2 regions of the Agromyces sp. G08B096 genome follow, and region 2 is predicted to be linked to the other one. Evidence: predicted binding sites of a transcription regulator. Region 2 holds the regulator's gene; the other holds the start of a gene.
What was found. Region 2 encodes HrcA, which represses chaperone genes, less so after heat shock. Its sites were predicted from a motif close to TTNGCACTCGNNNNNNNCGAGTGCNAA; they were not measured.
Positions count from the first base shown of each region.

Region 1: a site for HrcA is predicted at 1,648-1,674, ahead of groL (chaperonin GroEL). Genes of this name have one in related genera too.

Region 1 covers NZ_CP158374.1:1,039,631-1,043,034, reverse strand. Annotated here, with positions in the region: gene groL (chaperonin GroEL) at 1-1,605, opposite strand, end outside; gene ABIQ69_RS05140 (DUF3048 domain-containing protein) at 1,738-2,808, opposite strand; gene ABIQ69_RS05135 (cold-shock protein) at 2,967-3,170, opposite strand; gene ABIQ69_RS05130 (LytR C-terminal domain-containing protein) at 3,386-3,404, opposite strand, start outside.
Region 2 covers NZ_CP158374.1:1,892,792-1,896,195, reverse strand. Annotated here, with positions in the region: gene ABIQ69_RS09180 (DUF4870 domain-containing protein) at 1-504, opposite strand, end outside; gene hrcA (heat-inducible transcriptional repressor HrcA) at 691-1,713, shown strand; gene dnaJ (molecular chaperone DnaJ) at 1,767-2,867, shown strand; gene ABIQ69_RS09165 (16S rRNA (uracil(1498)-N(3))-methyltransferase) at 2,902-3,404, shown strand, end outside.

The DNA.
Region 1 (3,404 bases), 850 kb from region 2:
GCCCGTCGGGTCGCCGACCGGAGCCGGCGTCTTCTCGGGCTTGTCGGCGACGACGGCCTCCGTGGTGAGGAAGAGGCCCGCGATCGACGCGGCGTTCTGCAGCGCCGAACGGGTCACCTTGGCGGGGTCGATGATGCCCTGCGCGAGCAGGTCGCCGTACTCGCCGGACGCCGCGTTCAGGCCGTGGCCGTCGGGCAGCTCGGCGACCTTGTTGGCCACGACACCCGGCTCGAGGCCGGCGTTGAGGGCGATCTGCTTGAGCGGAGCCTCGATCGCGACCTTGACGATGTTCGCACCGGTCGCCTCGTCGCCCGAGAGCTCGAGCTTGCCGAAGGCCTTCGCACCGGCCTGGATGAGGGCGACGCCACCACCGGCGACGATGCCCTCCTCGACGGCGGCCTTCGCGTTGCGGACGGCGTCCTCGATGCGGTGCTTGCGCTCCTTGAGCTCGACCTCGGTGGCCGCGCCCGCCTTGATGACGGCGACGCCGCCGGCGAGCTTGGCGAGGCGCTCCTGCAGCTTCTCGCGGTCGTAGTCGGAGTCGGTGTTCTCGATCTCCTGGCGGATCTGGGCCACGCGGCCGGCGATCTGCTCGGGGTCGCCCGCGCCCTCGACGATGGTGGTCTCGTCCTTGGTGATGACGACCTTGCGGGCCTGGCCGAGCAGGTCGAGGGTGACGTTCTCGAGCTTGAGGCCGAGCTCCTCGCTGATGACCTGGCCGCCCGTGAGGATGGCGATGTCCTGCAGCTGGGCCTTGCGGCGGTCGCCGAAGCCGGGCGCCTTGACGGCGACCGACTTGAAGATGCCGCGCACCTTGTTGACGATGAGCGTCGCGAGCGCCTCGCCGTCGACGTCCTCAGCGATGATGAGGAGCTGCTTGCCGGTCTGGATGACCTTGTCGACGATCGGCAGGAGGTCCTTGATGTTCGAGATCTTGGAGTTGGCGATGAGGATGTACGGGTCCTCGAAGACCGCCTCCTGGCGCTCGGGGTCGGTGACGAAGTACGCCGACAGGTAGCCCTTGTCGAAGCGCATGCCCTCGGTCAGCTCGAGCTCGGTGCCGAAAGTGTTCGACTCCTCGACGGTGACGACGCCCTCCTTGCCGACCTTGTCGATCGCCTCGGCGATGATCTCGCCGATCTGGGGGTCGGCGGCGGAGATCGACGCGGTCGCCGCGATCTCGTCCTTGGTCTCGATCTCCTTGGCGGCCGAGAGCAGCTCCTCGGAGACGGCCGCGACGGCCTTCTCGATGCCGCGCTTGAGGCTGATCGGGTCGGCGCCCGCGGCGACGTTGCGGAGGCCCTCGCGGACCAGCGCCTGGGCGAGCACGACCGAGGTCGTGGTGCCGTCACCGGCGACGTCGTCGGTCTTCTTCGCGACCTCCTTGACGAGCTCGGCGCCGATCTTCTCGTACGGGTCGTCGAGCTCGATCTCCTTGGCGATCGACACGCCGTCGTTGGTGATGGTGGGGGCGCCCCACTTCTTCTCGAGCACGACGTTGCGGCCGCGCGGGCCGAGGGTCACCTTGACCGCGTCGGCGAGCGTGTTGAGGCCACGCTCGAGACCGCGGCGGGCCTCCTCGTTGAAAGCGATGATCTTTGCCATGTGTGTCTCTCGTCCCTTCCCGGACGTCTGGAGATTCTGGGGTTAGCACTCGGATGAGACGAGTGCTAACACCGATTCTGGCACTCTCGATTCGAGAGTGCAAGCGAGCGGATGCCGCACGCGCGACCGCGATCAGGGCGTGAAGCCGACCGACCCGTCGACGGGCACGAGCTCGATCCAGGTCGTGCCCGGCGCGAGCCGGAGCGGCGACCCGTCGTCGGCGCTCAGCACGATCGGCGCCTCCTGCGACGCCTTCGACCACGAGCCGTGGGCCGTCCGCCCGGCCACCGAGACCCAGGCCTCGCCGGCGCCGCCGAGCACCGTGCGCGGCACATCCCCGTACGACCAGTCGATGGCGACGCGCAGCGTCACGACGTTGGTCGCGCGCACCCGGTCGCCCGACGCGTCGGTGTCGGGCCGGCCCTCCTGCAGCCGCAGCCACACGCCCGCGGAGGCATCCCATTCCCACGACGGGAACCGCGACTCGGAGAAGACCGCGTCGATGCGCGACGTCGGCGTCGCCGCCGCGCCCAGCGGTGCGAGCGGATCGGTGGACCCGTAGGCGAACTGCACCGGCGGCGGACCCAGCTCGGTGTGCCGGCCGACGGCCTCGTCCGCCGCGAGCAGCACGTCGTGGGGCGACGGGCGATCGTCGGCACGGGTGAAGAGGCCCGAGTCGTCGAAGTCGAAGACGAGGTTCACCACCGGGGTGTCCTCCATCATGGCCACGAACTGCTCCTGGCCGCCCGAGTACGCCACGAGCCCGCCGAAGGGCACCACGATGTCGGGATCCATCGGCCGGATCGAGCGGACGGGACCGACCTCCTCCGGCACGTCGGCGTGCCACACGGCGGCGTAGCGGGTGAGCCCGCCCTCGACGAGCTCCTCGAAGACGAGGTCCGCGCGGTTCAGGCCGATCTGGGGCCTCGCCTCCTCGTGATCGTCGATCTTCACCGCGATGGAGGGATGGTCGAGCGCCGAGGCATCCATGGGCGTCCCGCGGAGCGGCGCGAACGCGACCGCGACGGGCGGGGCGGGGTCGGCGGGCACGGGTCGCGCCGCCGCGCCTGGGGCCGGCGTGCCGGTCGGCACCGGACCGGCGGGCTCGCAGCCCGCGAGCGCGGCGACGGCGAGGACCGCGATCGACGTCGCGATGGCGACGCCCGCGCGCCTCGGCGCGGGACGCGCGGCTCCCCCCGGCATGGCGTCATCGTAGCCGGACCGGACACGCCGGTCCGCTCTCCGCGCGGCGCGGGTCGCCCGCGTGTCGCGACTGCCGCCGCCCGGAGACACGGAAGCGCCGCCCGGAGACACGGAAGCGCCGCCCGACGCATCGGGCGGCGCATCCGGGACGAGTGAGATCAGGCGGGGCGCACCGATTCGGCCTGAGGGCCCTTGGCCCCCGTGCCGACCTCGAAGACGACCTGCTGGCCCTCCTCGAGGACCTTGTAGCCCGCCATGTCGATCGCGGAGTAGTGGACGAAGACGTCCTGGCCGCCGCCGTCGACCGTGATGAACCCGTATCCCTTTTCAGCGTTGAACCACTTGACGGTTCCGTTCGCCATGCGTTGCTCCCATGTTGCAGTGTGTCGTCAGCACGTGCCTGCGGCCAGTACCGGGCCCCCCTTCGTGCTGACGTGCACCGGATGATGCGTGGCGTTCCACACGGGATCGAGCGACCTTCTCCAGATTGGAGGGACGCGGCGGGCGCGCACAAGAGGGGTTCCGCGGCGAAATGTCGCAGAATGGCAACGATTCGGGCCCGCAGGGCCGGGCGCGATCAGCCGCCGGTGGCGGTC
Region 2 (3,404 bases):
GATGGCGAAGGGGTACCGGTAGCTGCCGCCGGCGTTCACGCGGACCGCGGCGATGATCGAGAAGACCACGTCGGCGACGACGATCGCCCAGGCCACGAGCCCGAACACGAAGCTCAGGCCGGCGAACGCCGCGAACGAGCCGAGGCCGAGCGCGGCGGCGAACACGATGCCGAGGATGATCGCGGACAGGATGGTCCAGACGAGGAGCGCGGCCACCACCGTGATCTGGAAGTTCAGCGCCTCCTTCGACTCCTGCCGGGTGAGCGCACCGCGCTTGCCGAGCGCGAGGAAGATGATGAGCGCCGGCAGGACGGCGAGGAGACCGGCCCAGCCGCTCAGCCCGCCGAGGATGATGAGCACGCCGCCGAGGTGGGCGAACATCGCCCACTGCTTGTCCTGGGCGGGGGTCAGCGGCTCCGCGGGGTGCGCCGGCTGCGGGGCCGGCGCCGAGGGCGGCGTCGGGGGGACGTTCGCGCCGGGGTTCGACGCGTCGGGGTCGGTCATGGGCTGCCTTTCGGACGGGAGGGATGGTGCCGCGATGCGCGCGGCGTCCGCGTGGGGACGGGGGAGTCGCGGACCTGCATACGGTAGCGTCGCGGCGGGACGCCCGGCAACGGCGGAGTCCCGGAATGTCGCGGTATCATTAGCACTCAGGCGAACGGAGTGCTAAGAACGGGAGGGCGAGGGTCGATGGTCTCGGAACGCGGACTCGCGGTGCTGCGTGCGATCGTGCAGGACTATGTCGCCTCCCGCGAGCCCGTCGGCTCGAAGTCGATCGTCGAGCGCCACTCCTTCGGGGTGTCCGCCGCGACGATCCGCAACGACATGGCCCTCCTCGAAGAGGAGGAGCTCATCGCCGCGCCGCACACCTCCTCGGGGCGCATCCCGACCGACAAGGGATACCGCGTCTTCGTCGACCAGCTGACCGACGTCCGGCCCCTGACCCCGGCGCAACGGCACGCGATCGAGACCTTCCTCGGCGAGGCCGGCGACCTCGACGAGCTCCTCTCGCGCACGGTAAGGCTCATCGCCCAGCTCACCAACCAGCTCGCCATCGTGCAGGTGCCGAGCTTCGCGAGCTCCCGCGTCCGCCACGTCGAACTCGTGCACCTCTCGCCGACGCGCGTGATGTGCATCCTGATCACCGACTCGGGTCAGGTCGAGCAGCGGCTCGTCGACCTCGGCGACGAGGTCGACGAGGAGACGCTCGCCTCGCTCCGCGTGCGCCTCAACGAGGTCGCCGACGGGCTGACGATGGCGGATGCCTCAGCCGCGCTCTCCGGCGAGATCGCGGGCGCCGACCCGCGTCACGCCGCCGTGCTCCACATGCTCGCGGCGACCCTCGCCGACCAGGCGCGAGCGCAGCGCGGCGACCGGCTCGTCGTCGCCGGCGCCGCGAACCTCGTCCGCACCGAGCAGGACTTCTCGGGCTCCATCCTGGGCGTCATCGAGGCCATCGAGGAGCAGGTCGTGCTCCTGCGCCTGTTCGGCGAGATGGCCGCCGACCCGCACGGCGTGGCCGTGCGCATCGGGCGCGAGAACGCGCCGTTCGGGCTCGCGGAGGCCTCCGTCGTCTCGAGTGCGTTCTCGGTCGCCGGCCGGGACGTCTCCCGGCTCGGCATCGTCGGCCCCACCCGCATGGATTACACCGCCAGCATGGCCGCGGTCCGGGCGGTCGCCCGGTACCTCTCGCGCACGCTCGGCGAGCACTGACCCGCGGCGGGCCGCGCGCCCGCCTGCACCACGATCGAAAGGAACCGCCCTCCGTGGCCGACCACTACGAGGTCCTCGGCGTCTCGCGCGACGCCACCCCCGATGAGATCAAGAAGGCGTACCGCCGTCTCGCCCGCGAGCTGCACCCCGACGTGAACCCCGGGGCGGAGGCATCCGAGCGCTTCAAAGAGGTCACGCACGCGTACGATGTGCTCTCAGACCCGCGCCAGCGCGAGCAGTACGACCTCGGCGGCGGCCAGGGCGGCTTCGGCGGCCAGGGCTTCGGCGGCTTCGGCGACATCTTCGAGACGTTCTTCGGCGCCGGCCAGCAGACCCGCGGGCCCCGGTCGCGCCGCGAGCGCGGCCAGGACGCCCTGATCCGGGTCGAGGTCGGCCTCGACGAGGTCATCTTCGGCACGCACCGCGACCTCGAGGTCGACACGGCCGTGGTCTGCGAGACGTGCCACGGCTCGTGCTGCCAGCCCGGTACCTCGCCCATCACGTGCGACATCTGCCACGGCACGGGCTCGATCCAGCGCTCGGTGCGCTCGCTCCTCGGCAACGTGATGACCTCGAGCCCGTGCGGCACGTGCCGCGGCTACGGCACGGTCATCGCGACGCCCTGCGCCACCTGCCAGGGGCAGGGTCGGGTGCGGGCGCGCCGCACGGTGCCCGTCGACATCCCCGCCGGCGTCGACACCGGCGTGCGCCTGCAGATGCCGGGCTCGGGCGAGGCCGGCCCCGCGGGAGGCCCGAACGGCGACCTCTACCTCGAGATCAAGGTGCGCACGCACGACGTCTTCAGTCGCAACGGCGACGACCTGCTGGCGACCCTCGAGGTCGCGATGACCGACGCGATCCTCGGCACCACCGCCACGATCCCGGCGCTCGACGGCGACGTGGAGGTCGAGCTGAAGGCCGGCACCCAGTCGGGCGAGATTCTCACCGTCAAGGACCGCGGCGTCACCAAGCTCCGCGGCTCCGGGCGCGGCGACCTCAGGATCGGCGTGCAGGTGGTCACGCCCACGAAGCTCTCGGGCAAGGAGCGGGCGCTCGTCGAGCAGCTCGCCGCGGCCAGGAAGCCGCACAAGCCCGAGCTCAGCCACTTCCAGCAGGGCCTGTTCGCGAAGCTCCGCGACCGGTTCCTCGGGTGACGGGCGAGCGGATGCCTCGACCGGAGCGGGCCCAATGAGCAGCCTCTACCTCGCCGAGTCCGCCGAGCTCGCGGGGCTCGGCCCCGGCGACCGGTTCGAGCTGACCGGTGACGAGGCCAGGCACGCGGTGACGGTCGCCCGCGTCCGGGTGGGCGAGCGGCTCGCGATCGGCGATGGGCGGGGCACGATCGTGCGCGGAGCGGTCGCCGCGACCGGCCCGCGTGAGCTCGTGGTCGAGGTCGGCGAAGTGGTGGTCGAGGAACGCCCCGACCGCTCGCTGACGTTGGTGCAGGCCCTCGCCAAGGGAGACCGGGACGAGCTCGCGGTGCAGGCCGCGACGGAGCTCGGCGTCGATCGCATCGTGCCGTGGGCGGCAGCGAGGTCGGTCTCCCGGTGGGACGGCCCGAAGGCCGAGAAGGGCCGCCAGCGCTGGGCGAGCATCGTGCGGGAGGCCACCAAGCAGTCGATCCGCGCGTGGCAGCCGGTCGTCGAGCCGGTTACCCCCACGTCCGGCCTCGCACAGCGCCTGCAGGGCAC